One region of the Psychrobacillus sp. FSL W7-1493 genome, then DNA from elsewhere that is predicted to be linked to it. Evidence: riboswitches for the same ligand, from Rfam matches in the RefSeq annotation. Region 1 holds a riboswitch; each other region holds the start of a gene.

Region 1 (10,296 bases):
TCGTAATGGACTTGCACCCATCGCTTGCGCTGCTTCTATCACCCCGGGATCAATGCTAACTAAGTTATTTTCCACAACTCGAGCTATAGAAAAGCTGGCGACAATGGTCATTGGGAAAATGGCGGCTGCAGTTCCAATAGTTGTTCCCATTACAAATCTAGTGAGCTGAGAGATGGCCACTAAAAAGATGATAAAGGGGATTGGTCGAATAATATTGATTAATATGTTCAACACTTGAAAAACAATTTTGTTTTCTAAAATGTTTCTTTCTCGTGTTACGAATAATAGAAGACCAATCGTTATTCCTAAAATAGAACCAAATACTAAAGTGGCAATAACCATAATAATGGTTTCCCCAGTAGCTTCTACAATCCTTGGCCAGAAAGTACTCCAATCAACTTTCATGCTTTGCCACCTCCTGAATGTCAACGATTGTCTCTAGCTCATTAATGGCACTTTGTATTGCCACCGTGTCGCCTTCAAAAGACACGATTAAATCTCCAAAAAGCCTTTCCTGTAACTCTCGTATAGAACCATAAACAATATTGAAATGAATGCGATGCTTCTGAGTTATTTGAGATAAAATGGCTTTATTTGTTACGTCGCCCTTGAAGATTACTCGATAAAAGCCGTTGCCTCCTCGAGAACGCCAATCCTCTAAAATTTGTGGAGAAGGTAGATCCTGTTGTACAGATCGTATAAAGCGCTGAGAGGTAAGATGCTGTGGATCAGTAAATACATCGAATACGTCTCCTGATTCAATAACCTCTCCATTTTCCATTACAGCTACTCGATCGCAAATGGACTGAATGACGTGCATTTCATGTGTGATTAACAAAATGGTAATTCCAAATTCCTTATTCACCTTTTTAAGTAAGCGAAGAATTTCTGCAGTAGTTTCGGGATCCAATGCAGAAGTTGCTTCATCGCAAATGAGAATATCAGGTGATGTTGCAAGAGCTCGAGCAATGCCAACGCGCTGTTTTTGTCCACCAGACAACTGGCTTGGATAATCTTTCTCTTTATCAGAAAGCCCGACAAAGCTAAGAAGTTCATTCACCCTTTTTGTAATTTCATTTTTACTCAAGCCCGCTAGCTTTAGAGGGTAAGCTATATTTCCGCCAACTGTTCGAGAGTGGAACAAGTTAAAGTTTTGAAAAATCATTCCAATATTTCTTCGTCTTGCTCGTAACTGTTTGGAAGTCAATGATTTAACATCGATATTCTGAATAAATACAGAGCCTGCAGAAGGACGTTCCAGCATATTAACTAGTCGGAGCAGCGTACTCTTTCCCGCACCACTAAATCCTATGATGCCAAATATCTCACCTTCTTTTATTTTTAGAGAAACATCTTTTACTGCATGCACCTCCCGCTTGCCAAGACGAAAGGTCTTGGAAACATTTTTAAACTCGATCATTCAAATTACCTCCTCATACATCATTGGTTCGTTACAGACAAAAGATAGTCATCTACCTTTCTATCACGAGAAAAAGAGAGCTTCCTTGTTCTTATCTAAAAATGATAAGAAAAAGAAAGCTCTCCAGAATTTACGAAAAAGCCAACTTTTCTCATCTTTCAAGCATTGCGCTTGCAGGAGTTGGCACAGTATTCAAAGATTTGAACCTGTTGCCGAAACGTCATAGGGCCTGATCCCTCGGTTTCTCTAGATAAGAAAGTGATGTGCTATTTAATTGTTGTAAGAATTGTTTTAAACTTTAAACAATAAAAACATAACAGTCAAGAGGTTTTCAAAATTAGGGTAATTTGAACTATAATATGCAATATTTAAATTACAAATTTATTAAAGTCACGGACAATTAAGAGAGAATTATTAAAAATATAAAGTTTTGTACTCTACGAGGAGGCATTCGTCGGTGAACGATAAGCTATCAGACGTCGCTGCCACTCTATCATAATTCGTAAAATGCATGTTTAATAAAATGAATTTTTTGAAGAAATTAACCCCTTTATATAAAGAGGCTATAAACTGCTAAAAAACCAACTGTTCCAAGGACTACTACCATCACATTTTGAAATAAAAAGGCGAGAGTAAAAGCAATGATTGCACCTATAAAACCAAATAAAATATCGCCTTCTTGTATGTATAAAACTGCTGGAAATATTAATGCCCCTAAAACAGCAAAAGGGATATTACGTAATATACCTGAAATAACAGGTGGCAGTTCCTTGCCTTCTAAAAATGTTAAAGGAAATGCTCGAGGAATGTAAGTAACAACTGCCATACCAAAAAGCATCCACCAATACCAACTACCCAATTTATAACACTCCTTTTGGCAAGCTTTTTTGTTTTCTTGCATAGATGATTTCAACTAGAATAGAAGAAGCAAGTGTTGCGACTAATATAGCCCATCCAGTAGAAAGTAAGCTAGTCCAGTAAAAAAAAGCATTAATCACAGCAGAAATGAGGGCTAGCATGACTACTTTTCGGTTATCCTTCATAGACGGGACTAGTAATCCTATGAACATGGCATATAAAGCTATAGCCATCGCTGCTTTTAAAAAAGCAGGGAGGTTTGCACCAATCGCATGACCAATTGCAGTGAAGACAACCCAGCTACTATAGGCAATAATCACGACACCAAATGCAAACGGGGTGGAAATTTTCTCGCCTTTTTTAGTAGCAAGAACCGAAAAGGCTTCGTCCGTTATCCCAAATGCATAAATTCCTTTTATCCATCGTTTCTCGCTTTGCATCTTTTCATTGAGTGATGCCGTCATAAGAAAGTGACGGATATTTACTACAAAAGTATTTAATACAATTAATATAGGGTCTACCCCTTTTGTAATAAGCGTTAAGGACATATATTGGGCTGCTCCAGCGTAGACAAATATGCTCATGGCGGTTGCCTCCAGAAGAGACAATCCTGAGGTTTTTGCTAATAGGCCAAAGGTGAGAGCTACGGGAAAATAACCAATAGCGATACTTAGTCCATCCCGCATCCCGCTAGCGAAAGATCTATTCACAAAATATTCACATCCTTTTTACATAATGAAAAAATTATACTATAAGAATATAGTTTTATGTATACAATAAAAGGGGAAAGTATAAATATACATAGGCGGAGGAGAGAGACATGCCAGATTGGTTATCGTTTGAGACACTTACTGATTTAACAAAAGAATATCGGACACTTGGCCCGATTATCGGCATTTTTCTGCCCTTTCTGGAAGCCTTTCTGCCATTTTTACCATTAGTGGTTTTTATCGTTGCTAATGTAGCTGCTTATGGTTTATTGTTTGGATTTTTATTATCATGGGTTGGTTCCTTTGTTGGAGCTTATACTGTATTTTTAGTTATTCGTAAATATGGACGGGCCAGAGTTTTAGGTTTTATAACTAGGCATGAAAGAATACAAAAATTAATATTATGGGTAGAGAGGAATGGTTTTGGACCACTATTCCTATTGATCTGTTTCCCTTTTACTCCATCTGCTCTGGTTAATATCGTAGCAGGGTTATCGAATATAAAAAAACATACGTATTTATGGACTGTAGCCTCAGGAAAGCTCATTATGATTTTTGTCGTTAGCTTTATCGGCTCAGATCTTAAAGCGCTTGTTACACAACCGGTTCGAACTGCAATTGTTATCCTAATTATTGCTATCTTATGGTTTATTGGAAAGCGTGTGGAAAAAAGAATTGAAAAGAGAGTAGAAGAAGACATAAGTGGGGTCAATATAAAAAGAAAGAGAAAAAGAGGAGAGACATTTGAGTAAATTTAAGCAGGAGACAATGGAATGGGTCATTGCCATAACTATCGCTATAGCTATTGTAGTCGTAGTTAGAATGTTTCTTGTAACAAATTATGAAGTTAGTGGTAAGTCGATGATGCCAACCCTTGCGGATAAGGATAGGGTATTAATTAGTAAAATCTCTCCAATCAACCGTATGGACGTCATCATTTTTAACAATGGAGAGGAAGACTTTGTAAAGCGTGTCATTGGGTTGCCGGGAGACACAATCCGGTATGAAAATGATGAGCTATTTGTGAACGAAAAACAGATAAAGGAGCCATTTCTAGAAAGTAATCTTGCTTATAAAAATCCAGATGAACATTTTACCGAAGACTTTAATTTACTTGAATTAACTGGCAGTAATACGGTACCGAAAGGCAAGCTTTTTGTACTTGGAGATAATCGAATTGCCAGTCTAGACAGTCGGTATTTTCATTTTATAGATAAAGATGAAGTTATTGGAGAGGTTAAATTCAAATACCTTCCATTGGCAGATGCCACCTTCAATTTTACGTCCGAATAATTTCCCTCACTTGACTATGTTTTGTACAATAGAGAGTAGGAGATTATTCGTTTTTTTTATGGAAAGGAGCTTGTTTAGCTTGTCATTACGAATTATTAGTGGTCGGTCTGGATCCGGTAAGACAAAGTTTATACAACAAGAAATTGTTCAATCAGTAGATGCGGCTCCATTCGGAGATCCGATTTTTTATATAGTACCTGACCAAATGTCATTTTCCAGTGAATATGACATGGCCGCTGATTCAGGGGTAACTGGAATTATTCGCGCCCAAGTGAGTACATTTAAACGGCTTGCTTGGCGTGTTCTTCAAGAAACAGGTGGTATAGCTAAAGAAGAAATTAGTGGCTTTGGCTATCGTATGCTTATTCGTAGCTTATTAGAGGACAACAAGGACGAATTTACTTTGTTTAAGCGTGCATCTACTAAACGGGGGTTCACTGACCAAATAGAAGTGCTATTGAAGGAATTTAGTCGTTATTGTGTGGACTCCTCTTCGATGAGCAATGCCTTTAGCAGCTTAAAGGCTGTCGATGCCCCTCAAACATTATTAGATAAATCCTCGGATATTATGATGATGCTTGATTTAATCGAACAAAGGCTAGGGACAAGCTATGTAGACGGAGAAGGGTATTTAACAATACTCGCAAATAATATTAAGGACTCCTATCTATTGGAAACCTCAGAAATTTATATTGATGGGTTCACCTCCTTTACTGCTCGAGAGCTAGAAATTATTCAAGCATTGATGAAAAAGGTGAAGAGACTATCTATTGCACTGCCGATGGAGAGTCTTTCAGATGCCTATGATGAGCAATCTCTTTTCTTCCAGCCTGCTAATACAGCTGCTAGATTAATTGAAATGGCTCAGACTGAACACGTTCAGGTAGAGGAAACGATGCATTTTAAAGATCAAAGACGGTTCGTAGCAGAAGAGCTTGCTCATATTGAAGCTAATTTCGATCAAATACCAGCTTCTCAAATTATGTCTAACGGAGCACTAAGGCTAACGGAGGCAATGAATAGACGCGCCGAGATTCATGCGGTTGCTAGACAAATTAGAGATTTAGCTCATTTTAAAAATGTCCGCTATAACGAAATGGCAATATTACACCGGGATACTGAAAGTTATGAAGGGCTAATAGAGACAACCTTTCCCCAATATGAAATCCCATTTTTCATAAGTAAAAAGAAATCTATGCTTCACCATCCTCTGATCGAGCTCAGCAGAACAGTTTTAGAAATTATTCAATCTGATTGGAAATATGAGCCGATGTTCCGAGCGATTAAAACGGATCTTTTCTTCCCGATCGATGCACCTAAAACGATGTGGAGAGAGCGAGCAGATCGTTTAGAGAATTTCGTACTGTCCTTTGGTATATACGGGGATAGATGGTTTGATAGTCGAAGATGGGTGTACAAAAAGTATAGAGGCCTAGAATTCTATTCAAAGGTACAAACGGATGAAGAGCTTAGTATTCAGGCTGATATTCATGCTGCGAGAGATATTCTTATCCAGCCGATAAAGAATCTGGCAGATGCCCTGGAGGAATGTAATACAGGAAAAGATATAGCTATTGCGCTCTATACCTTTATGGAATCATTACAGGTGTACGAAAAACTGCAAAATCTTAAAGAAGTGGAGGAGGAAAGCGGACAGCTGTTGCTGGCTACAGAGCATGACCAAGCATGGAATGAATGGGTCGATGTGCTAGACCAATTTGTTCTAATGTTCGGAGAGAAGGAAATGTCTCTCGAAGAGACTATGAAAATCCTTGACGAGGGCTATGACCAGTTAGAGTTTTCTCGCATTCCTCCATCGATTGATCAGGTGATTGTTGGAAACGTGGATACTGCGCGTCTGACAAATATAAAAGCGGTTTTTGTAGTTGGAGTGAACGATGGTGTGTTTCCAAAAAGAATCGATCACGAGGGCTTGCTGTCGGATACGGAGCGTGAGTGGTTCGCACAAGTAGGCTTCGAGCTAGCACCGACTTCTCGAATGAGATTGCTCGATGAAAATTACTTGACGTATAAAGCCTTTGCTACGCCTTCTCACTATTTGTATGTTTCCTATGCTATTGCCGATAGTGAAGGGAAGGCTCAGTTGCCTTCCATGTATATTAGTAAACTCCAACAGCTTGTAGGAGGGGTACCACTAGAAATAGCGGTAATCGACCCTTCTGATATAAAGGACCCTAGCTTTAGTATGACGTTAATCAGCCACCCGAGAACGACTCTTGCTTACCTGTCGATGCAGTTACGACAGGCTTTACAGTCTGGAGAGTTGTCAGATGAATGGCAGGCTGTGTATCAGTATTATATGGAGGATCCTTATTGGTCAACGCTTATTAAGCGAATTATTCGCCCAATGCTGCGTGGAAACAAAACAGACCTTCTATCCTCGAATATAACGGCTGCTTTATACGGAGAAACGATTAATTCCAGTGTTTCAAGGGTTGAAAAGTATTATAGCTGTCCGTTTGCCCACTTTGCTGGTTATGGGTTAAAGCTAGAGGAGCGTTCAGAATATCGCTTAGAGGCACCGGCTATGGGAGATCTTTTTCATGCTGCAATGAAATGGATTTCAGATGAAACCTCTCGCTTAGATTTAACGTGGGGACAGTTGACTAGAGCACAATGCATGCAGCTTGCCAAGCAGGCAGTCGACCATATCGTACCAATTTTTGTACACCAACTATTGTTGAGTACAAATCGTTATCGTTATATTCAAAGAAAATTAGAGCAAATCGTTGGAAATACGTTAGTGGCATTAAGCAGACATTCCAAAGTATCTGGCTTCGTACCAATTGCTATCGAGGCAGGCTTTGGTCCAGGCGAACAATTGCCACCTCTAGAGATACCATTAAAACATAGACGTAAGATGCAATTGCGTGGAAGAATTGACCGAGTGGACGCAGCGAATGTAAATGGCAATATGTTCATGCGTATCATTGACTATAAGTCCTCCAAAAAGGGTCTTGATCTCAATGAAGTGTATCACGGTATTTCCTTACAATTGTTAACGTACTTAGACGTTGCTGTAGAAAATGCTAAAATATGGCTCCAGGAAGAAGCAGAGCCTGCTGGTGTACTTTATGTTCATATGCATAATCCGTTTATTCAAAGCGAGAAGGAATTAGAGGATGAGGAGCTACAGGATTCCATATATAAATCCTATAAAATGAATGGACTGTTGTTATCGGATCCAGAAGTGATTACAGAGATGGACGAGCAAATAGATGGATTTTCGAAGGTAATTCCTGTCCGGATGAATAAGGACGGCAGCCTTTCCAAATCCTCCTCAAAAGTTGTAGAACCAAATCAAATGAAACTTCTTCAAACCTTTGTCCGTAAAAAGCATGAACAGGCTGGGAACGGCATGAACGCAGGTGACACGAGAGTATATCCATATGTCATGAAGGATAAGATGCCTTGCCAATTTTGCTCATATAGGAGCGTTTGTCAATTTGACCCGCAGGATCCGGAGCAAAAGGTGCGAGTGTTAAAAGTAGATAAACCAGATATTATAGCGGACAAGATACAAAAGGAGATGAGTACAAATGAAGATTCCTAAGATGCCTGATGACTTAACTTGGACACCAGCGCAGTGGAAGGCAATCTGGGCAACTGGTTCAGATGTGCTCGTAGCTGCCGCTGCAGGTTCTGGTAAAACAGCTGTGCTCATCGATCGACTTATACAAAAAGTGATTGCAAAGGAAAATCCAATAAACGTAGATGAATTGCTAGTCGTTACATTCACAAATGCTTCAGCAGCAGAAATGCGTCATCGAATGAGAGAGGCATTGGAAAAAGCGATTGCCTTGGACCCTAACTCAAATCATTTAAGAAAGCAGCTGACGTTGTTAAACAAAGCACAGATTTCCACCTTGCACTCCTTTTGTTTAAACATTGTGCGTCAGTATTCCTATATGCTTACAATCGATCCGGGCTTTCGAATAGCAGATGACACAGAGGCAGCTCTTCTGCGCGACGATGTACTTGCAGACATCCTAGAAGAAGCGTACCAGACAGAAAATCCAGAAGCTATGTATCTATTATCCGACAGCTTCACCTCCGATCGAGATGATCAATCGATTGAAGTGATGATCGATAAGTTATATACGTATGCTCGTGTGCATCCAGAGCCAAAGAAATGGCTACTAGCTATCCCGGAAGCTTATGAGCTAGACAGTGACATGACGATAGATGAACTGCCATTCATCGACCCATTAAAGCTCGCAATAATTTATCAGCTGGAGGAAGCGATGGCGCTGGCAGAGGATATTCGAAAGCTTGCGAATCTTCCTGATGGCCCTGCTCCACTCGAAGACACGGCTAAAAATGATCAACAACTTATACAAGAAGCCATACGCTTACTGAAGATGGGGAGCTGGCAGGACGCGTACTATTACTTCCAAGGTTTAAAATGGGGGAAAGCTGCCTCCATCCGAAAGGATTCCTGTGATGAAGAGCTGAAAAAGAAGGCTACGACTAAGAGAAATAAGGCTAAAAAGGTAGTCAACGATCTCAAGGATAAATATTTTACGCGCACACCTGAACGACTTTTAGAAGAGATGAGATTAATGGCTCCTCACTTAAAAACATTAGTAAATCTTGCTATTTCTTATGGAGAAAGATACACTGCAGCAAAAAATGATAGAGGGCTAGTAGACTTTTCTGACCTCGAGCATTATGCCTTAGAGATACTCACTGATCATGATGAGGACGGAAATTTAGTACCTTCAGCTATCGCAAAGGAATATCAGGAGCGATTTAAAGAAGTGCTCGTGGATGAATACCAGGATACTAATAATCTCCAAGAAACTATTCTTCAATTAGTTAAAAGCGGTGATGAATTAACTGGGAACATGTTCATGGTTGGAGATGTAAAGCAATCTATTTACAGATTCAGACTTGCCGAGCCTATGCTTTTTCTTGGAAAGTATCGCGTATTTAATGAAGAGCCATTAGAATCTGGAGTGAAAATTGATTTAAATGCAAACTTCAGAAGTCGTCAAGAAGTGCTCCATGGAACGAACTATATTTTCCAACAAATTATGGGTAAAAATGTTGGAGAAATAGATTATGATGATGCTGCTTCCTTAAAGCCTCAAGCTCCATATGATGACAAAGACGCAGCGGTAGAGCTTGCTTTGTTATATGAAGTGGAAGATGGAAGTGCCGAGGTAGATTCAGATGAGGAGGATTTTTCATCTGTTGATGCCGAGGAGGAATTAAAAAAATCTCAAGCAGAGGCACGTTATATTATTTCAAAAATAAAAGAAATGATATCGAGCGGACATTCAGTGTATGATCCATGGAAAAAGAAAGAACGACCAGTACAATATAGCGATATGGTTATTCTCATGCGGTCTATGACCTGGTCACAGGAAGTCAATGAACAGTTTAAAGAGGCTGGGATTCCTTTATATGCAGAGCTTTCCAAAGGCTACTTTGAAGCGATAGAAGTTCTCATCATGCTACATACCCTACGTACCATTGATAATCCTTACCAGGATATTTCATTAGCTTCTGTTCTTCGAGCACCTTTCGTTGGTTTAACCGAATCAGAGCTTGCCCTTATCCGATTAGCTGCACCGAAGGAATCCTTTTATGAAGCGTTGAAGCTATTTGTCTCAAGTGGTGGAGCAGGCTTATCCTCTGAGACGGCAGAGAAGCTCCAAAGATTCCTGCTACAATTTGAGGATTGGAGAGATCTTAGTAGAAGAGGCTCTTTAGCAGACTTAATATGGCAAATCTATTTGGACACCCATTATTATGAAATTGTTGGCTCTATGCCCAACGGAAAGCAGCGCCAAGCGAACCTACGTGTGTTACATGACCGAGCAGTTGCTTATGAAAAGACATCCTTCCGTGGATTGTTCCGTTTCTTACGATTTATTGATCGGATGAGAAAGCGTGGAGACGATTTAGGTGCAGCTAGATCTATTAGTGAAAAAGAAAATGTTGTTCGCTTAATGACCATCCATTCCTCTAAAGGTCTGGAATTTCCTG
Region 2 (10,296 bases), 570 kb from region 1:
TGCATTAAATAAGCCTTAAGCTCCCCACGCTCTTCATAATTATTCTGATGGTAAAACTTTATAAATACTTCCTGCACAATATCCTCTGCCATCTGAATATCCTTCACATAACCATAAGCTAAGCGTATTAATGGCTCCGTATATTGAAACATTAATTCTTTTAAGTCATGAACAGTTAACAAAATCACAAACTCCTTTCCCTAAATAGTAAACGATTCTCAACCCCTTAAAGTTTGGATTTTTCTTAAAATATTTTAAATAGCCGAAGAGGACTCGTTGTTCTTTGTAAGCTTATATATTTTAAATAGGGTAAAATGCTTTAATGTTAGTCTCCGTAATGCCCATGTATCATATAAGACAAAATATAGCTTATCCTATGTGAAAAAAAAATAGGATTTAATCGGTGAATATTAGTAGAAAAAATAATCAGCAACAAATTGGGATGTGAAGTCACTTAGCTTTGGAGGCTGATATCCTAAAATCAACACATAATATTCAGAAATATGTTGACATTCAGAAATAAACAATGATATCCTCTAGTAGTTAGATATTTAAATTAGAAATGGAGGTACGGAAAATGACTACATTTAAAACTTCAAAACATAATCGTATAGTGATTTCGTGCCCACCCGCTAATTATTTTTTTGTAAGTAATTAATACTGACGGCATGTTATGCCGTTCTTTTTCTATGAGCACACGCTTATGTAAAGAAGCGTGTGCTCTTTTGTGTGCATTTTTAAAAACTTTGGTGTTTTCACGCATTGCGTGTTGCATATATAAACAAAATAATAAGAAAAGGAGTGCTGGTGATGATGATTATGGTACAGCGAAGAAAGTTATTAAAAAAGGGATCTCTCGAAAGTGGATAGCACGGTTGGGGAAAGAAAAACCCCAGTCGACTAAAATGATGCTATTGGTTTAATCGGTAAAATAATAAATGAAGGAGGAAAAGAAATGATGATACCAAAAAAGATTGGTAAGCAGGTTAATAAATTTGTAGGTAAAAATAAATTGGAGTTGCCAACACACTATTTAGGTGAAAAGTGGCTAACAGGAATGGTGCTAGCCACACCTTAACAATATAATTGGACTTCTCCTTAAGGAGAAAAATAATGATTACGATTAATGATATAGAATATGCAAAGCAACGGATGGCTGACTTGGAAAAGGAAGTAAGACAATCTAAATTAGGACATAACTACCTATCCAGAAAAAAGAAAATCCAAAAACCTTTTTTGAAAAGAGTCTTGAGTTATTTTACACGCGTAAATTTAAAAGGCTCTGTTAAAGGCTAGAGTTGATTTTTCATGAGATAGTTTTTGTTTTTGAAATGCTACACCTAAACTAACTGCTGCGCTAGTCAAAAACAAAATCAAAGTAAAATGAGCCAGGAAAAAATATCCTAGCTCATTTTTAATTTGTCTGTTAAACCAACCTTTACTTTTAACACATAGCCTATAAAACTAAAATTAAATTACAAAAAGAGGCTGGGACAAAAGTTCCCTTAAAATAAAGCATTGTTGTTTTCCGTTCCAGCGGACGCTTTCCGGGGGCACGGCTTCAATCTCCTCGTCGCTTTGCTCCTGCGGGGCTTTCAGCTCGCGCTGTTCCCCCAGGAGTAGCCGCCTCCTCTCCAAACAAACATAAAAGAGAACTTTTTATTAAAAAAAGCATTGTTAAAGCTATTAGTTGATTTTGATTAAAAATTTCTTTTTTATAGTGACTGTAAACATTACAAAAGTGATAATTCAAAGAACTATTAAAAGCATAAAGAGATTATGAAATGTGGTGTGAGTCTATTTCCAAGCTTTGTTTATGCGAGTAATTTTATAGATCTTTATCGCTGTATAAAAGCCGTTTCCATTATTGATTGGAGCGCCAGACGGCGACTCCTGCGGGATGAGTGAGACAGATAAGATATCACAACCACGCGCGTAAGCGATGGGTGATGGCTTATCGCTCACCCCGCGGAAAGCGTCCGGCTGGTGCGGAAATCAATTCTACGTTCTAATTTAAAGATTTATTTGCTTCATAAATCAACCCTATCTTTTTATATAGCCTAAAAAAATAAGTTACCTTTAAAAAAATAAAGAAGTGAAATCACGTTGTTATTTCACTTCTTTTAATTTATTTACCAGTTATGTCCCAGCCTCTTTTATATTATTTTATTTGCCAGCTTTAAAAGCCTCTAAGAACTCATCTACCTTAGCAGCATCTGCCTTAAGCTCGTTACCCGTTTCTACAAGAGGACTTACAGTTGATACTGCTTTTTTCTTGTTTCCTTGGTAATAGTTAATAATTTCATCTTGGTTGATCGAGTACAGAATCGCTTTACGTAAAGATTCGCTGTCTGATACTTTACGTCCTTTTGTATTAAATAATAGATAAGATACAGCATTACTATCGTTTTTCTGAAGAGTTAGCTTGCTATCATCTTCAACTAATTTGTATTTTGTTTCAGGAACTCCATTAAATATATGAATCTCTCCGTTGCGAAGAGCCGATAGCGCGCTATCCGCATCTGCAATGAAACGAACGGTTACGTTTGCGATCTTCGGCTCGTTTTCAGTTCCTGGCATATAAGCAGGGTTTTTTACGAATACTGCCTCATAATCATTTTTGTGGGATAAGATGTAAGGCCCACTAGCATATAACGTATTGTTATAAGCAGCACCTTCTGTTACTGTATTTTGATCTCCGTAAGGAATATCTTTGTTTACATCGAAGGTAGCAACATCGTAAGTGTTGATGCTCTCCACTTGTTTTTTAGACACAATCCCTGCAGATTGATGAGCCAAATAATTTAAAACTTGTGGGAATGGATTAGTCGTTGTAATTTTAACTACTTGGTACTTTCCTTTAGCTGCATCTGCTTGTGTTTTATCTGTCACTAGCTCTGAAATTGCTGTATCAACATTATTTTCTAAAGCTTCCTTCACCGTAGTATCACTGCCTGATTGCTTCACATCAAGCTCTGAAAGATCTGATACAATTTCAATGTTTTCCATGCTTTCGTGTAAGCTAAATGTGCGATGATCTGGAACAGATTTACTGTCTTTTGCACGGTTCATCGAGAATACTACATCCTCTGCCCCTACACGTTCTCCAGTATCTACTGCTTTTTTATCTGTTACTGCCGCAAAGTTAATATCATCTCTTAGTAAGAAGTAATAATCTTTATTGCCATCTGCGATTGCATGGTTCAGTGAAAGAGAACCGTCAGAAACTACTTTATCATCGTCTGTTAAGTTAACTAAACGAACGTACATATTTGTATTTAGTGTATTAATAGAACCGTCATTTCCTTTTATAGGATCTAATGAGGTTAAGGATGCGATTCCCTGTTGCATGATCAGTGGTGCAGAATCTCGTTTAGAAGCATCTACAAAGTCAATTGTTTCCCATGCGATTGCACGAGATTTAGCCAATCTCACAGTATCCGCATTCAATACTTCTTTATTTACTCCTTGCGCTTTAAAAGAATTATATAACGGTGCAATATAAGCTTTTTCTAAGACGAGAAGATCCTCGAATTCTTTATAAGTTTTTGTGTATTCTTCTGGTGTTTCTGTGCTAGCCTCTTCGATTAGCTCATCTATTTTCTTGTCAGACATAATGCTGTTATCACCGTCTGTTTTGAAAAGCGCACGTACTGCATAGTCAGGGTTACCCGTTACAGTCGTCCAGCTAGATAAAGCTAAATCATAGTTTCCTGCATCTTTTTGCGCAGTGAAGCTACCGTAGTCTGGTTGAATATTTAATTTCACATCGAAGCCATTTTTGATTAACTGGTCACGTACAATATTCATGTCCGCTTCCCCAGTGCTCATCCCTAACAGCTCAATTACTACCTTACCCTGCTCTGTTTTAGAATCAGATTTGTCTGTTGCTTTATCTACGTCTGATTTTGTGTTTACACAACCTGCCAATATTAAAACTAGCGTTAACAATAAAGCTAATAATCCTTTTGTATTCTTCATTACATTTTCCTCCTTGTTGAGCTTGCTTTAATCCATTCTCGGATCAAATGCATCTCTAAGTCCATCGCCTAAAAAGTTAAAAGATAATACGAGACCTATAATTGCAAGGCCAGGTATAATCGCCAAATAGGAATTAGACTCTAAATAAGTACTACCTATTTTTAAAATATTGCCCCATTCAGGTATATGTGGCTCTACTCCAAGACCTAAGAAGCTCAAGCTACTCGTTGCAATTACTGCTGTACCTATTGTAAGTGTAGCTTTGACAATCATAGGTGCAAGGGAATTTGGAACAATTTGCTTAAAGATGATCGATAGATTGGAAGCCCCTAAAGCCCGGGCAGAATCTACATATTCGTAATTCGAGACCATCATCACATTCGCTCGCATTGTTCGAGCATATGTCGGAATAGAACCAACACTCAAAGCTAGTATAAGATTCGTAGTATTTGCTCCGAATGCTGCAATAATTGCAATGGCAAGTAATATCCCTGGAATTGCGTACAAAATATCAAGCAAACGCATAATGATGTTATCTGTACGTTTGCTGTAATATCCAGCCAATGCTCCTAATGCCCCTCCCACTATGAATGGTATTAACGTAGAAGCAAAGCCTACAATTAGAGAAATTCTCGCCCCGAAGATAATTCGAGAAAATACATCTCTGCCATAATTATCTGTACCGAACGGGTATTCCAGGCTTGGCGACTGAAGCAGTGCCTCATAGTTATTCTCTACTGCCATATCATAGTCAAAAGTAAAACGGCTAGAGACAGATAACGCGAACATAAGAACGATAAAGAACATTCCCAGTATAGCTGTAGAATTACGAGTGATTTTATCCCACATTGTGTTCCACTTCACTATTCGTGACAGACTGTTACTACGCGTTTTAATGATTAAGCTAACGCCAAGCAGTAAGTTGAAAATATTACCTGTCAACGAAGTGATAATTAATACAATCGCTAAGCCCTGCATCCACCCAGGCGCACCTTCATCACTGACATACCTAGCTACAGCCACCAAAGTAAACACTTGGATTATTAAAATGACGAGTAAAGCACCCATTGCGGGTAAAAAAGTGTCCGACACATATGGTTTAAAGAGATTCAATGCAGAAATAACTAGAATAAAAAGCTGGGTGAAAATCATCCAAATGCTGAATGTGTATTCTGGTGTTTTCTTCTCCTTGATCAAATTAAAACCGAATGATGCTATGAAGATATTACCAGTTAATAGAGCGGTTACTTGGACATAGCCAAGCCTTCTAGTAGCATTTTTTAAATGCCCTAAACTCAAAAGCTCTCGTTTCATTCTCCAGATTATAAAATACTGAAACGCTGTAAAAAATGCATATATAGCTAAAATACTACTAGCAATTGGCTTTAACGTACCCATGTCAAAATTAAAGCTATTAAACAATAAAACTATTGTCAGTAGAAGAGATAATACTCCAGCAAAGTTTGCCTGAGTATATTCTCGTGACAGCTTTAGTGCATGTTGTTTTTTAGATACCACTTTTACACCTACTTCTTACAGTTGCTTCATCTTAGATTTTATACGTGGATCAAAAAATGCATATAAAATGTCGATGAGCACGTTCACTAAGGAAATGGTTATTGCAATATAAATAACTCCACCCATAATGGCTGGGATATCGGGGATAAACTGTTTATCGACAATATAACTCCCAATACCACTAATATTGAATACTTTCTCTGTAACAGCTGCTCCACCTAGCATTCCGCCAAACAGTAGACCAATAACCGTAATGATTGGAATCATTGCATTTCCTATTGCATGCTTCCAAAGTACTTGGCGTTGGTTTAAGCCTTTCGCTTTTGCGGTAATTATATAATCCTCATTTATAATTTCTAAAACGGATGAACGTGTCATTCTCGCTACCGAAGCAGTAAGGCCTGTTCCGAGCACAACTACAGGCATAATAATGGACAAATAGTTTTGAGGACTATAGGTTGCTGGAAGCCATTGTAGCTTAATAGAAAAGTTCAAGATAAAGATAAGTCCCTGCCAAAAGTTGGGGATGGACAAGCCGATCAAAGCAATGAACATAAATGAATAATCTAAGAAAGAGTTTTGTCTTGTTGCAGATATAATTCCTACTGGTATCGCAATTACTACGGCCATCACTAAAGATAAGATAGCAATCATTAGCGTAACTGGAAACTTGTTTGCAATACTTGTTGCGACATCTTCATTTCCTGTAAAGGATGCTCCTAAATCAAATGTTACGATGCCTTTTACAGAGTTCCATAACTGATGTAAATAAGGTAAGTCTAACCCGTGCATTTGGTTGAATGCAGCAATCTGATCCTTCGTTGCACTTTCCCCTAAAAGATTGGCAGCTGGATCAAATGGTGACAGGTATAAAATAGTAAATACTAGAATGGAAACACCCGTTATCACAAAGATACTCATAATAAGTCTCTCAAAAATAAATTTACTGAACGCATTACTATATATACCTAACAAAAGGTACATCAATAAGCCTGGTATAAATGAAATAATGAGAAATGTTGTATTTTCTAACATACTTTGAAAATAGGATGTATAAGTAAGAGGCTTCGTGCCTTTTAACTGATGTATTTCTTCCATTTCAGTAGATACAAGCTTTTCTATTCGATCTTCTACTAGTTTATTTACTTCCGCCGTCATTTTTTCTTTATTAATTTTTTCATTAAAAAAGGTATGCTTTCGTTCATATTGTTCCTTATACTCTTTGTACAGTTCCTCTCGTACTCCCCTTGCCTCAAATGCAGACTTTAAATCGCTTTTTAAGGAAGAATGAGGATCCTTCTGTTTTTTTAAATAAAAGAGTATAAAAGTAATTATATGAACCGGCAAACCAAGTAAAAATAACAAAATACTATAGAAGGAATGATGTTGTAGTCTTCCGTAGGTAAAACTAAATGCGTTGGAAGAAAATTTTCTTCCCATACTAAATACCCCCTCTCTATATTGTATAAATCCGAGTGGTATAGTATAGTATAGATTCGAACTACCATTAAGTCAACGCAAATTATTTAGTCTATTTAGAGTAGGGTTAAATGCGCCACTAATGTGCGTGTTTAGTCTTCTTTTTTGTAGAAACCGCTCATATTACTTTAAATATACGCTCTCTAACAACAGAGCATGAATTATAAACAATACGAAGATTTCATTCAGATAGGTGGTTTTCATGGAAACTATTTTAAAAGTAGAGGATTTACAAATTTCCTTTTTAACAAATGATAATGAATTTGAGGCTGTTCGAGGGGTTAGTTTTGAAGTCAAAAAAGGAGAAACATTGGGCATAGTCGGAGAATCTGGAAGTGGAAAAAGCGTCACGGCCCGTTCCATTATGCGCCTTTTACCTTCTCCCCCTTCTTTCATGAAAAATGGTTCCATTGAGTTTTTAGGGGACCAACTTCACACAAAAACAGAGAAGGAAATGGAAGGTATTAGAGGAAAAGATATCAGTATGATTTTTCAGGATCCGATGACCTCTTTAAATCCAACCATTCGTATCGGCGTTCAAATAGCAGAAAGCCTTATTAAGCACCAAAAGCTCTCGAAAAAAGAGGGAAAGGCACAAGCAATTGAGCTACTCAAGCTTGTAGGAATTAAAAATAGTGAAGAACGTTATAACCAATATCCGCATGAGTTTTCTGGCGGTATGCGTCAAAGAGTTATGATTGCCATTGCTTTAGCGTGTAAGCCCACGCTACTTATAGCAGATGAGCCAACTACTGCGTTAGACGTGACCATTCAAGCTCAAATATTAAATTTAATGAAGGATATGCAGAAGCGCTTTGGGACCTCTATTATTTTAATCACTCATGACCTTGGAGTTGTCGCTGGAATGTGTGACCGGGTAGCAGTGATGAAAAATGGAGAAATCGTTGAAACAGGAACTACTGAAGAAATTTTTGCTAACCCAAAGCATGACTATACGAAAAAACTATTAAATGCCTTGCCTCGTTTAGACGAGAAGAAAAAGCCGAAGAAACCTCCTCTTCGTTCTATTGGATTAGAAAATGGAAAGCCGCTGCTAGAAGTTAAATCTTTAAAACAGCATTTTCAAGTAAGTCGCGGGAATGTCTTAAAAGCGGTCGACGATATTAGCTTCTTTATAAAGCCCGGAGAAACTCTTGGTCTTGTAGGAGAATCGGGCTCAGGTAAATCTACAACCGGTCGAGCGATTCTTCGATTACACGAGCCTACAGATGGAGATGTGCTATATCAAGGGATGGCCATTAATCGTTTAAGTAAAAATGAGCTCAAAACGATGCGTCGGCATATGCAGATCATCTTCCAGGACCCTTATTCTTCCTTAAATCCTCGATTAAAGGTACTAGACATTATTGGGCAGGCGTTAGATATTCATCGTCTAAGCAAAAATGCAGAGGAAAGAAAGAAACGAGTAGAGGAATTACTAGTATTGGTAGGCTTAGACCCCTCGCATGCATTACGTTATCCACATGAGTTTTCTGGAGGACAGCGACAACGTATAGGTATCGCTCGTGCACTTGCGGTTGAGCCAGATTTTATCGTCTGTGACGAACCTCTATCGGCTTTAGATGTTTCTATACAAGCACAGATTGTAGAGCTCCTGGAGGATTTACAGCACAGACTAGGCCTGACATACTTATTTATCGCACATGACCTGTCCATGGTAAAACATATAAGTGATCGTGTTGCTGTCATGTATTCTGGAAAAATTGTAGAGCTAGCAGAAAGTGAGGAGCTTTATACTAATCCACAGCACCCGTACACTAAGTCTCTCTTAGCAGCCATCCCAATCCCTGACCCAAAAGTAGAGGCCAAGAAAAAGCGTGTGCTCATGGAAGAGTCTAATGTTACTGACAAGTATCAATTAAAGAATTCTGAGCTTGTAGAGGTTTCTAACGGTCACTGGGTAGCTATCCCTAAGTAAGGTAACCCTTGAAATAGTTTAAAACCCATGTTAAACTTATTTTTATTATATTTAGACAATTTAATATTTTATTTCTTATCAAGAGAGACGGAGGGATTGGCCCTATGATGTCTCAGCAACCAGCCTTTTAGGTGTGGTGCTAAATCCAATAGACATTAAGTCTTGAAGATAAGAAGAATGACTTCAATATATATTGAGGGCTCTCTTCTTATGAAGCGAGCCCTCTTTTTATTTGATTTTATAGTCAGGATTACTAGCAACATAATATAAATAGAAGGTAGGAATTTAATATGACAAATCAATTACTTGTAAAAGCACCTTTCAAAGCAGATCATGTGGGAAGCTTCCTGAGACCGGAACGTTTAAAGCAAGCAAGGGCTCAATTTGAACAAAAAGAGATATCCTTAGAACAACTCACTCAAATTGAAAATGAAGAAATTATTAAACTCGTAGAAAAACAGAAGGAAGCTGGACTACTTTCAGTTACAGACGGAGAGTTTCGTCGAAAATGGTGGCATTTCGATTTTTTAAGCGGACTTGATGGCGTGGAATTTTATGAAACCGATCAAGGACTCTCCTTTAAAGGGGTGCAAACAAAAGCTCATGGTATTAAGGTGACAGGAAAAATTGGCTTTAGTACCCACTACATGATTGAGCATTTCAAGTTTTTAAAAGAAGCAGCTGGGGATGCTGTTGTAAAATTTACTATCCCTAGTCCGAACATGCTTTATTATCGAGCAGCCTTTGAGGAAGGGGTTTACAACAATGATGAGGAATTATTTTCTGACTTAATCACAGCTTATCAAGGCTTTATTCAAGCAATTTACGATGAGGGCTGTCGTTATCTTCAAATTGATGATACTTCATGGGCTACCTCCTTTTCCGAGGAAGGCCTCGTTTCCTTAAAGGACAGGGGGTTATCGCTTGAGCAAGCCTTATCCCTTTCTGCAATGGCTATTAATGAGTCTATTTCTAAAAGACCAGCTGATATGCTAGTGACCATGCATATTTGTCGGGGAAATTTCCGATCCACTTATATCACAAGCGGAAGCTATGAGTTAGTTTCAGAAACTATATTCGGTGGATTAAATGTGGATGGTTTATTTTTAGAATTTGACGATGAGCGCTCTGGTGGTTTTGAGCCTTTACGACATGTTAATAGAAAGGATTTAAATATTGTCCTAGGGCTGATCACCTCTAAGCATGGGGACCTAGAGGAAGAAGAATTAGTTAAAGCTCGCATCGAAGAAGCTACTAAATATGTACCAAAAGAACAGCTTTGCTTGAGTCCTCAATGTGGATTTTCTTCTACAGAGGAAGGAAACATATTAACTGAAGAGGAACAATGGGCAAAAATTCGCCATGTAGTCCAAATAGCA
Region 3 (10,296 bases), 710 kb from region 1:
AAGCTACTAATGAGAACAGGAAACGATATAAAAACTGGTATGTTTCTTCTATTGTATAATTTGTGTCAAAATCGTCAATATAATTTAAAGGTAGATTGACTTCCCACAAGCCATCTCCAGCAGAGAACATGACACTGTAATTCATTGCTTTTCCATCAAAATGTTCATTCAAATATGCTTTTACTGCATCTCCATATTTTTTTTGAAGGGATAGTCCGAACATAGCTGTATATACTTCAAATACTTCATCGTACTCAAAGGCGATAGCGTCTACACTTAATGTTTCGAAATGAGGAGTCTCTAAGTACATAAACTCGTTCATTTTTTCTTTAAAATGAGTAATAGGAGTTTTTAAAAAGGCGTTAGATTCTTTTGAGATTAATTCCTCTGTTTCTTTAACGAATCTTTCAATGATGGCATTTTCAAATAGTTTGTCGCTTTCTATTACGGATATACTGGCAGTTTCCGATAAAAGTTCATTAGTTAGAGCATAGTCATGCTCTTCTTTTGTCAGTGAGATATGTTCTCCTGCAATTTCCGTGATTTTTTGAGTTAGTTTCTTTTTTATCATATATAATCGTTCCTTTCTTCATCTGCAATTACTTGTAAGTCGTATGCGTCAATACTAATTATAGGGTAGTTATTATTTTCTGCATAACTTTGAGCAAGTTTTTTTATAAATTTTGGTGAACCTTCATTTTCGTCATCATAAATGATTAACATGGCATCCGTATTTCTAATGAGAAATTTATTTTTTTCGATAAATTGCCACGGCGCTTCATAAGGCTTTTTTGTCACGCTCGTATGAAAATCAGCAAGTGCAATAAGCCTATGATAGTTTTCCTGCTTTTGCTCATTCCAATTTTTCTCTTGTTCCAGGAATGGTGTAATAATAGAATATTTTAACTGGGGAAATTCCTTTTTTAGCTCCACTACTAGCTCTGCTGCCCATGTCTCCACACCTAGCTGTCCACTAAGAATAACCCATTCCAGTCCTTCATCTAGGAGAGCACGCATTTGATTCTCAATCGCTTTTTTTATAATAGGAATTCCAGGATGGCTATCATTAAATATCCCTAATTCATGGGCTTTATACCCAGTTACCAAAAGTCTTTTAATCATTTTCTCTTCCTTTTCTTAAGTTATTGAGTAATGTGACCATATACTACATTTTCTCATAAACTAATATGAATGCAAAGAAGGGATGATGGAAGTTGAATGAAAGAAGTAGCGTGGAGTTTGTAAGTCCATTTGATGGTTATGTATTCCAAGCAGCAGAAAGTTTAATAGGCACTAATATTGCAGTGCAAACGACTAAAAATATCCTTCAAGGAAAATTGACAGCAGTCGCTCCAGATCATCTTGTCGTAAATGTAGGTGGAGTTCCTTTTTATGTACGTATACAAGCTATCGTTTGGATTTCTCCGAACATATCTAAATGAAAGGATGGTTGATTGTTTAATAGAGTAGATAAATTGTTGATTGAATTGCCCAATTTAGAATATGGAGATGCAAATGCGGCTTCCGCTGTGCAGGAGCTCTTAGGTGGAAAATTTGGTGAAATGTCGACACTTAACAACTATATGTATCAATCCTTTAACTTTCGTGGCAAAACTAAGCTAAAACCATTCTATGATTTGGTAGCCAGTATAACAGCGGAGGAATTTGGTCATGTGGAGCTCGTCTCCAATACGATAAATCTATTATATAAAGGAACTAGCTTCAGTGGAGAACCAGATGTGGCACCACTACAAGATGCCAAAAATATGCGAAACACTTATGCTTTTATAGCCAATGCTCAAACCTCCTTAGCCGGAGATTCAATGGGGAATCCTTGGAGAGGAGATTATGTATTTTCGAGTGGTAACCTAGTATTAGATCTTTTGCATAATTTCTTTTTGGAATGTGGTGCAAGAACCCATAAAATGAGAGTATATGAAATGACTGATCACCCAACTGCTAGGGAAATGATCGGATATTTATTAGTTCGCGGAGGGACGCATATTATCGCTTATGCAAAAGCCCTTGAAATAGCTACAGGTGTAGATGTAACTAAAATGTTGCCAATCCCTAACCTTGATAATCGTGCGTTTGATCAGGCACGAAAATACGAGGATTTAGGATATGGGAATGTACTTTTTACATGGAACAACGTAGGCGATTATAAAGACATTGATAAAATCTGGAAGGGTAAGAATCCTACAAGTGGGGACCAATTAATTGTGAAGGAAGGTAGTCCTAAAGGCTATAAAATTCCTGAATTAGAATCTCTCCCGGAAGAATTCGCTCCTGGTATCGGTCCAGAGGAATTCCAAGCCATTGCCAAACGATTAATGTCTAAAATGTAAACTGACATACAGTTAGGGAATAAGGATGCTTCAGAAAAACAAATGGCTAAAGGGTGTCATACATTGTATCGGCATTCTACCTTGAGCATACCGGTATGTCGAACAAAACTGGAACAAACATTATATAAAAATAAATAAATACTAATTTTTTCCTAAATGTGTTTGTACCATGTACCGATCATTTGATAGACACAAAAACCCCCATTTTCATAGAACGGGGGTTTTCATTATTTGTTTGATTGTTCATCTAATCTCGTTATTCTTTCGTAACCATCATGTGCTGGAGCTCTTTCATATTACGAACACCAGCCAAGGAGATAGAAACCTTTGTCTCTTGCAGGAGATTCTCTAGGACTCTTTCTACACCTAGTTGTCCTCCAGCAGCTAGCCCCCAAACGAAGGGGCGACCGATACATACAGCAGAGGCACCAAGAGCTAGAGCCTTTACAGCATCAGAGCCTCGTCTAATACCACTGTCAAATAAAACAGGAATTCTTCCATCAATAGCTTCTACAATACCAGGAAGTGCATCAATACTGGCAATAACGCCATCCAGTTGCCGTCCACCGTGGTTAGAGACAATGATGCCGTCTATTCCTTGTTCAACTGCTAGCTTGGCATCCTCTGGATGGAGGAGCCCTTTAATCAAAATTGGGAGGGAAACGTGGTTCCTTAGCTCAGCAATATCATTCCAGTTCAAGGTAGGATGATATATATTCTCCAAAATACTATCAACGATAACCTCCTGAGAATGCTCTGGTAAAGCAGCCATAAAAACAGGGTCTGAAGCATAATTACCTTGGCCAAAGCCGCGCTTTAAAGGAGAGAACTGGTTGCGAATATCTTCTTCTCGCCAACCGAGCATAACTGTGTCTACTGTCAGGACAATTGCTTCATAGCCGGCAGCTTCTGCACGTTTAGCCATACTAAACGCTATCTCTTTGTTAGATGACCAGTAGAGCTGGAACCATTTTGAGCTTCCGGGAGTTGCGGCAGCAATCTCTTCAATAGAAAAACTTGACACAGTACTTTGTATGTAAGGAAACTCATAATTAGCTGCAGCCTTTGCCACAGCAATTTCTCCATCTTCATGTGCAATTTTATTTACTCCAACTGGAGCGATGAAGAGGGGGTGAGGATAGGTTTTACCAAGTATTGTTACTTCGGTATTTAGGGTAGATACATCATTTAAAAATCGTGGAACGATTGAGTACTTCGAAAAACTATTTATATTTTTTCGATAGGTTTCTTCTCCACCAGCAGATGATCGAATATAACCAAAGGGACCAGCCTCTAATGTTTCTTTTGCAGCCTTCTCTAATTCGTTAAAGTCAATTGGATACTGTTCATTATTATCTATATTGCCTAATAGTAGGTCATTGTTTTTAGCGTTACTCAACGTATTCACCTCTCATGGAGTACTAGTTTAAAACTTTCTTTATACGAATGGATTTAATAATTAGTCCTTTTTTAATCTTGCAGCTAATCGGTTGCCGAGAGACTGAATGCCTTGAACTAAAATAATTAAGATCACAACTATGACATACATAACGTCCGTTTCATAACGTAAATGTCCATAACGATAAGCTAAATCTCCTAAACCACCAGCACCGACCATGCCAGCCATAGCAGTTGCTCCTATTAATCCAACCGTTGCAATTGTTAATCCTAATATGATAGATGGTCGTGCCTCTCGCAGCAGCACATGCCATATAATGAACCGTGTTTTAATCCCCATGGCTGTATAAGCTTCAATTACTCCATTTTGAACTTCCAAAAGGGCGGACTCCATCAGACGGGCGATGTAGGGCGCAGTATAAATAACTAGCGGAACGATAACACCTTTCACACCGATGGTCGTACCTACAAGGAATTTCGTAAATGGTAGGATAAAAAATAATAGAATGATAAATGGTATAGAACGAATAACATTTATGAGAAGGTTACTTAACTGGTATACGATTGCATTTTGTAATGCTTGCCCAGGTCTCGTTAAAACAATTAGTATACCTAAGGGAATACCGATTAGGATGGAGATTAATAAAGAAATCCCTACCATTTGGAAAGTTTCTATGGTGGCTTTTCCGATTAATGGGAGCCATTGATTGGTAAATTGTTCAATTCCACTCATGAGTGCACCTCCAAGTTTTCTGTTTCAACACCGCGTTCGTTTAGAAATTGGATTGCAGACTGAACTTGGTCCGGGTCTCCGACTAAATGGATGACAATATTACCCACAATCCCATTTTTCAACTCGATGATATTGGCGGTTAATATATTAGGCTGGACTTCAAATCTTTGGCTAACCTCTGCTAATAAGGGCTTACCAGTGCTCTCTCCAACGAAAGTTAAACGTGTAACAGCACCTGTTACATGGAGCTGAGAAATTAGAGACGGGGATAGATTTCGTTGACTGATTGTGCTTAAAAACTTCTTTGTAGTTGGATGCTTTGGCTTTGTAAAAAGGTTAATCGCAGTGTTTGCTTCTACAACTTCTCCTTTTTCCATTACATACACATGATCACATATTTTTTGAATGACATTCATCTCATGAGTGATTAGTAGAATAGTGATACCCAGCTCTTTATTTATTTTTAATAGCAAATCCAAAATGGAATCAGTAGTTTCAGGATCCAATGCACTTGTTGCTTCATCGCTTAATAGTACTTCGGGTTCCTGTGCAAGGGCTCTAGCTATTGCGACGCGTTGTTTTTGCCCTCCTGAAAGCTGGTTTGGATAGCTTTTATACTTATCAGATAAACCAACTATTTCTAAGTACTTTTCTACTCTACTTTTTACTTCTGTTTTATCATAGCCGAGTAGCTTTAATGGAATGGCAATATTATCATAAACAGTTGCTGTTTTTAGAAGGTTAAATCCTTGAAAGATCATTCCTATTTTATTTCGTACCATACGTAGCTTCGCTGGGGGGAGGGGGGTAATGTTATTGCCGTTTATGTATACTTTTCCGGATGTTGGTTTCTCTAAGAGATTAACACAGCGAATGAGCGTGCTTTTCCCTGCACCGCTATAGCCTATAACCCCATGAATTTCACCTTTTTTTACGTGTATGCTTACATTATTTACAGCCTTTACCGTACTACTTTTACTGTTGAATTCTTTGGTAATATTTTCTAAAACTATCATGAATGATCTTCCTTTCTAAAGAAACGCCGGCAGAGCTATACGCCTACGTTTTTCTTGATGTCTAGCTTCGGCGCCTTGCCCCTCGGGGTCAAATGGGAAAATACTCCGGTGGCTGTGGATCTGCCTCCTCGCATTTTCCCATTTGCCTGTCGGGGCAGGGATAGGCGCCTGTGCTTTTCTTGATGTCTAGCTTCGGCGCCTTGCCCCTCGGGGTCAAATGGGAAAATACTCCGGTGGCTGTGGACCTGCCTCCTCGCATTTTCCCATTTGCCTGTCGATTAGAGATAGGCGCCTACGCTTTTCTAATTTACCAACCTGCTAGTGCGGAGCCTTGGAATTCTTCTTCAATAAATTCTCTAACTTCGTCGGAATGGTATGCTTTAATGAATTTTTGGATGGCAGGATCATTTTCGTTTTCCTTACGAACAACAATATGGTTAACGTATGGGGAATCAGCTGACTCTAACAAAATTGATTCTTCTCCAGGGTTAATACCAGCTTCTAAAGCATAATTGGAATTGATTGCTGCAGCATCGACCTCACTAAGCTGTTTTACTATTTGCGCTGCCTCTAATTCAACGAATTCAAGGTTTTTAGGGTTTTCTTCAATGTCATGAATAGAAGCATTTCCTTTTTTACCTTCTTTCACTTTGATAAAACCATTTACTTCTAATATGTCTAAAGCTCGTGCACCTTGTGTTGGATCATTCGGTAGTCCAAAGGTAGCTCCATCTGGCAGTTCATCGAAGGATGTATACTTTTCAGAATAAACGCCCATTGGAAGTAAAATAGTCTCAGCGACTGGTACTAGCTCTGTATCATTATTTTCGTTAAATGAGTCAAGAAAAGGTAGAGTTTGATAACTGTTTGCGTCCAAGCTTCCTTCATCAAGGGCAGTGTTTGGAAGTATGAAATCTGAAAAAGCCTTAATCTCAATTTCTAGTCCATCACGTGCTGCAATTTCAGCAACAACCTCAGTAACTTGTTCATGTGGACCTGACGTAACGCCAACAACTAATTTATTTTCATCTAATGGTCCTGATGTAGCATCATCACCACAAGCCGAGAGCAACCCTGTTAATAAAACTCCTGATAACACTAAGCTAAATTTTTTCATTGTAATTCCTCCTGAATATGTATTAATAAAAACGAATAAATATAAAAGCCTCTCTTTCAAAAGAAAGAGAGGCACACAAATATGTATTGTCCTCTCTTATCTTCCAAAACAAAATGTTTTGCAGGATTTAGCACCTTTCTATACTTTTTTAGTATAGATGGTTGCCGAGCTTCAACGGGCCAGTCCCTCAGCTACTCTTGATAAGAGATAATAATCTATTAAGTTTTTCGTTTTTACTATAGAAAGAATTTACTACACTGCTCTATTGAAGTCAATAGATATTTTTATATTTTTATAATTGTTTAGAAAAATTCAAATAGAATATTATATAAATAATTATACAAAAGTGATTTATGTGGAAATACTAAGATGGGAGCATTTAAAAGGTTTACATTTAGCTTTACGCTTTATTTTCATGGTTATGTTAAAGGTAAGGGGTGATTTAAAATTCATATAAAAAGTGAGCTGGAAATGTATCTCCAAGCTCACTTTTTATGTGCATTTTTTTACTAAAGCCCCTTCGGTGACTATTTTAATTCAGTAATGCAAGTTTTGCTCTAGATGGAGTTTCATACTTTACAGTAACTCCATTTAACATGGTATTGTTTTGTACAATATAATACCCACCACCTAGACCATACATGGGAACATATCCATCAAGTGGTTGTTTAGCTGAATACACTCGGAATTCTTCGTTAGGCATTAATTGTCGGATAGGTTCAAGACCAGGTTCGCCACCATCAACACTATTAATTACTTTAAATAAAGTAGTTTCCTTAAGGATTGTAACCTTTCCGATTTGACCTGCTTTAAGTTCCGTTTTTCCCCACATAACTTTTGTAGAAGAATCTACTAATAATGCAAGTTTTGCTTTAGAAGGCGTTTCATACTTTAAAGCACTGTACATATTGACAAACAATCCGTCCCCTAGACCGTATTCTCCTCCGTATATATCTGTACGGAATGTATAGACACGATACTCTCCACCTGCTGGTAACACTTTTCCTCTAGAGCCATCCGCCTTATATGTTGCCACATCTGCGTAAAGTGTTACTTTACCAATCTGACCTTTTTTTAATTCCGTTTTCCCCCACATAACTTGTGTTGATGAAGCTTCTGATGTGATAGTGAAGGAAAATATCGCTACTAAAGTAAATACAATCGCTATAAAAATATTTTTTTTCATTTTTTACCTCCTACAATAATTAACCAATTGTAACATAAATTACATTCATATTTTGAAATAAATTAATATATAGGCTTTGAGTTCATTAAACTAGCCTCGAGCGTTAGTTTAAATACATTCTTTCACAAACTTTTTAATACCATTTTACATAAGTCTACCTTTGCCTTTAACATAGCCATTTTCATTTTAAATAACTTTTGCAAGAAGTTTTAAGTAAACTTTCAAAATAAAATACTGGTTATTTTAAAAACAGAAACTGATTTACTTGTTAAAAAAGCTGTAGCTTTTCTATTCTTTCTACAGCTTCGACGAGTCGATCCTCATCAACTAATAACCCCACCCGTACATAACCTTCTCCATGCTTACCGAAGCCGTTTCCAGCAGCGACTGCAACATCAGCTTTTTCTAAAAGAAGGTCTGCAAATTCCTCGCTAGTATAGCCATTTGGAACTGGAAGCCAAGCGAAGAAAGAGCCTTCTGGAGCTTTTACGTTCCAACCAATTTTTCTACATGCCTCTATGAAAATGTTTCTTCTTTTTTCATAAAGTGCTACTAATTCGTCTACACATTCTTGAGAGCCATTTAATGCTTCGGCTGCTGCAGACTGAACCGCAGGAAAGAGACTGACAAAGAGATGGTCTTGTATAATATTGATAGCTTCAATGATTTTAGAATTACCGACTGCAAAACCTACACGCCATCCAGCCATATTGTAGGTTTTAGAGAGTGTATACATTTCAATACCGATTTCCTTTGCGCCTTTTGCTTCTAAAAAGCTAACTGGTTTCTTTCCATCAAACCCAATACCTCCATACGCAAAGTCATGTACAACGGCTATACCATTTTCCTTCGCTAAATCTACCGTTTCTTGAAAAAATTCTGAAGTGGCAGAAGCTCCAGTTGGGTTATTAGGATAATTCAAATACATCAGTTTCGCAGCTTCTTTTTGTTCTGTAGAAAGCTGCTCGTAATCTGGAAGAAAACCATTTTCCTCTAATAGTGGCATTGTTTCAAATTGTACATTGGCTAGCCCAATACCTGATAAGTAATCTGGATAACCAGGGTCTGGAAGAAGCATTAACTCGTTATCATTCATCAAAGCTAAAGGTAGTTCAACCAAACCAATTTTAGTTCCAAATAAAATAGCGACTTCTGTATTAGGATCCAAATTTACGTTGTATTCGCGTGCATAAAAATCTACTGCTGCTTGCTTCAACTCATTTATTCCTCTGAATGGAGAATATTTGTGAGATTGAGGGTTTTTAGCAGCACTTGATAATGCTTTTACAATATGATCCGGTGTAGGCTGGTCGGGATTACCTTGTCCAAGATTTATTACATCTCTTCCTTCTGCCACAGCCTTTGCAACTTTTTGTACTAATGTTGCAAAAAACTGGGGAGGAAGATTTTTTAAACGATCAGAAAATTCCATGGGCAATACCTCTTTTTCTAAATAGTTGCATATATTAGTCAAATCTTATAACCTTTTTAGTATTATGTCTAGAGGTGGTGTCGGTATGAAAATTGCTTGTGTTCAGTTAGATATAGCATTTGGTAATCCTAAAGAAAATTTTGAAAACGTTGAAAAGAAGATTAGAGAGGCTGCAAAGCAAGAAGCTAAACTAATCATTTTACCGGAAATGTGGAACACGGGATATGATTTGACTAGATTAGAAGAAATAGCTGATAAAGAGGGGAATGACACAAAGAGATTATTAACCAAGCTAGCGAAGGAATTACATATTCACATTATCGGTGGCTCTGTCTCTACAAAAAAGGATTCCCATTTTTATAATACGATGTATATTGTAAATGATTCTGGAGATATCATAACAGAGTATGATAAGGCCCACTTATTTAAGCTAATGGATGAACATTTGTATTTAAAAGCAGGAAACAAGAAAAACTTATTCGAAATCGAGAATATAACGATGGCAGGTGTCATATGCTATGATCTTCGCTTTCCTGAATGGTTTCGGGCTCACTCTTTACTAGGAGCCAAGGTAATATTTGTTCCTGCACAGTGGCCAGCAGCCCGGATTGATCATTGGAAAATTCTTCTGCAGGCAAGAGCAATCGAAAATCAATGCTATATAGTGGCAGTAAATCGAGTAGGAAAAGACTCGAACAATGAATTTAATGGTAACTCGATGGTGATTGCCCCTTGGGGAGAAATAGTATGGTTAGGTAATGAGGAGGAAACTACCGGTCTAGTAGATATTGATTTAAATCTTGTAGAAGAAGTAAGAGGTAGAATTCCGGTTTTTCAAGATAGGAGAGAATCATTATATAAATAATAATATTTATTTGAAAACTCTTAATTTAAGTTGACTGATAGTTTGCTTTTTTGTATGGTTTGTTAAAGGGGGAGAAATAATGACAGAACACAAAATTGCTATACAGGATGAATATCCGGATGATTTTGCTTGGTGTTATGGATGTGGTCGTTTAAATGAAGAGGGGTATCATTTAAAGACATATTGGAATGGAGATCAAAC

Evidence for each region. Region 1 has a riboswitch for S-adenosylmethionine ahead of MKX96_RS14730 (methionine ABC transporter ATP-binding protein). Riboswitches for the same ligand answer to the same signal wherever they lie in the genome.
Region 2: linked by a shared signal. The riboswitch ahead of MKX96_RS17240 (5-methyltetrahydropteroyltriglutamate--homocysteine S-methyltransferase) and the one ahead of MKX96_RS14730 (methionine ABC transporter ATP-binding protein) in region 1 are both predicted to bind S-adenosylmethionine.
Region 3: linked by a shared signal. The riboswitch ahead of MKX96_RS11170 (MetQ/NlpA family ABC transporter substrate-binding protein) and the one ahead of MKX96_RS14730 (methionine ABC transporter ATP-binding protein) in region 1 are both predicted to bind S-adenosylmethionine.

The regions. Positions count from the first base shown of each region.
Region 1 covers NZ_JBBOSB010000001.1:2,903,219-2,913,514, reverse strand. Annotated here, with positions in the region: gene MKX96_RS14735 (methionine ABC transporter permease) at 1-405, opposite strand, end outside; gene MKX96_RS14730 (methionine ABC transporter ATP-binding protein) at 395-1,420, opposite strand; SAM riboswitch class I at 1,569-1,677, opposite strand; gene MKX96_RS14725 (AzlD domain-containing protein) at 1,971-2,279, opposite strand; gene MKX96_RS14720 (AzlC family ABC transporter permease) at 2,281-2,964, opposite strand; gene MKX96_RS14715 (TVP38/TMEM64 family protein) at 3,099-3,740, shown strand; gene lepB (signal peptidase I) at 3,733-4,281, shown strand; gene addB (helicase-exonuclease AddAB subunit AddB) at 4,361-7,855, shown strand; gene addA (helicase-exonuclease AddAB subunit AddA) at 7,842-10,296, shown strand, end outside.
Region 2 covers NZ_JBBOSB010000001.1:3,477,244-3,487,539, forward strand. Annotated here, with positions in the region: gene MKX96_RS17205 (sigma-70 family RNA polymerase sigma factor) at 1-182, opposite strand, end outside; gene MKX96_RS17210 (hypothetical protein) at 956-1,078, shown strand; gene MKX96_RS17215 (hypothetical protein) at 1,114-1,296, shown strand; gene MKX96_RS17220 (ABC transporter substrate-binding protein) at 2,167-3,981, opposite strand; gene MKX96_RS17225 (ABC transporter permease) at 4,009-5,499, opposite strand; gene MKX96_RS17230 (ABC transporter permease) at 5,515-6,939, opposite strand; gene MKX96_RS17235 (ABC transporter ATP-binding protein) at 7,181-8,917, shown strand; SAM riboswitch class I at 8,990-9,092, shown strand; gene MKX96_RS17240 (5-methyltetrahydropteroyltriglutamate--homocysteine S-methyltransferase) at 9,208-10,296, shown strand, end outside.
Region 3 covers NZ_JBBOSB010000001.1:2,197,211-2,207,506, reverse strand. Annotated here, with positions in the region: gene MKX96_RS11205 (branched-chain amino acid aminotransferase) at 1-571, opposite strand, end outside; gene MKX96_RS11200 (SLOG family protein) at 568-1,122, opposite strand; gene MKX96_RS11195 (YuzF family protein) at 1,215-1,442, shown strand; gene MKX96_RS11190 (manganese catalase family protein) at 1,455-2,348, shown strand; gene MKX96_RS11185 (alpha-hydroxy-acid oxidizing protein) at 2,605-3,747, opposite strand; gene MKX96_RS11180 (methionine ABC transporter permease) at 3,808-4,479, opposite strand; gene MKX96_RS11175 (methionine ABC transporter ATP-binding protein) at 4,476-5,495, opposite strand; gene MKX96_RS11170 (MetQ/NlpA family ABC transporter substrate-binding protein) at 5,803-6,612, opposite strand; SAM riboswitch class I at 6,706-6,819, opposite strand; gene MKX96_RS11165 (hypothetical protein) at 7,145-7,798, opposite strand; gene MKX96_RS11160 (pyridoxal phosphate-dependent aminotransferase) at 8,067-9,230, opposite strand; gene MKX96_RS11155 (carbon-nitrogen family hydrolase) at 9,316-10,095, shown strand; gene MKX96_RS11150 (PaaI family thioesterase) at 10,175-10,296, shown strand, end outside.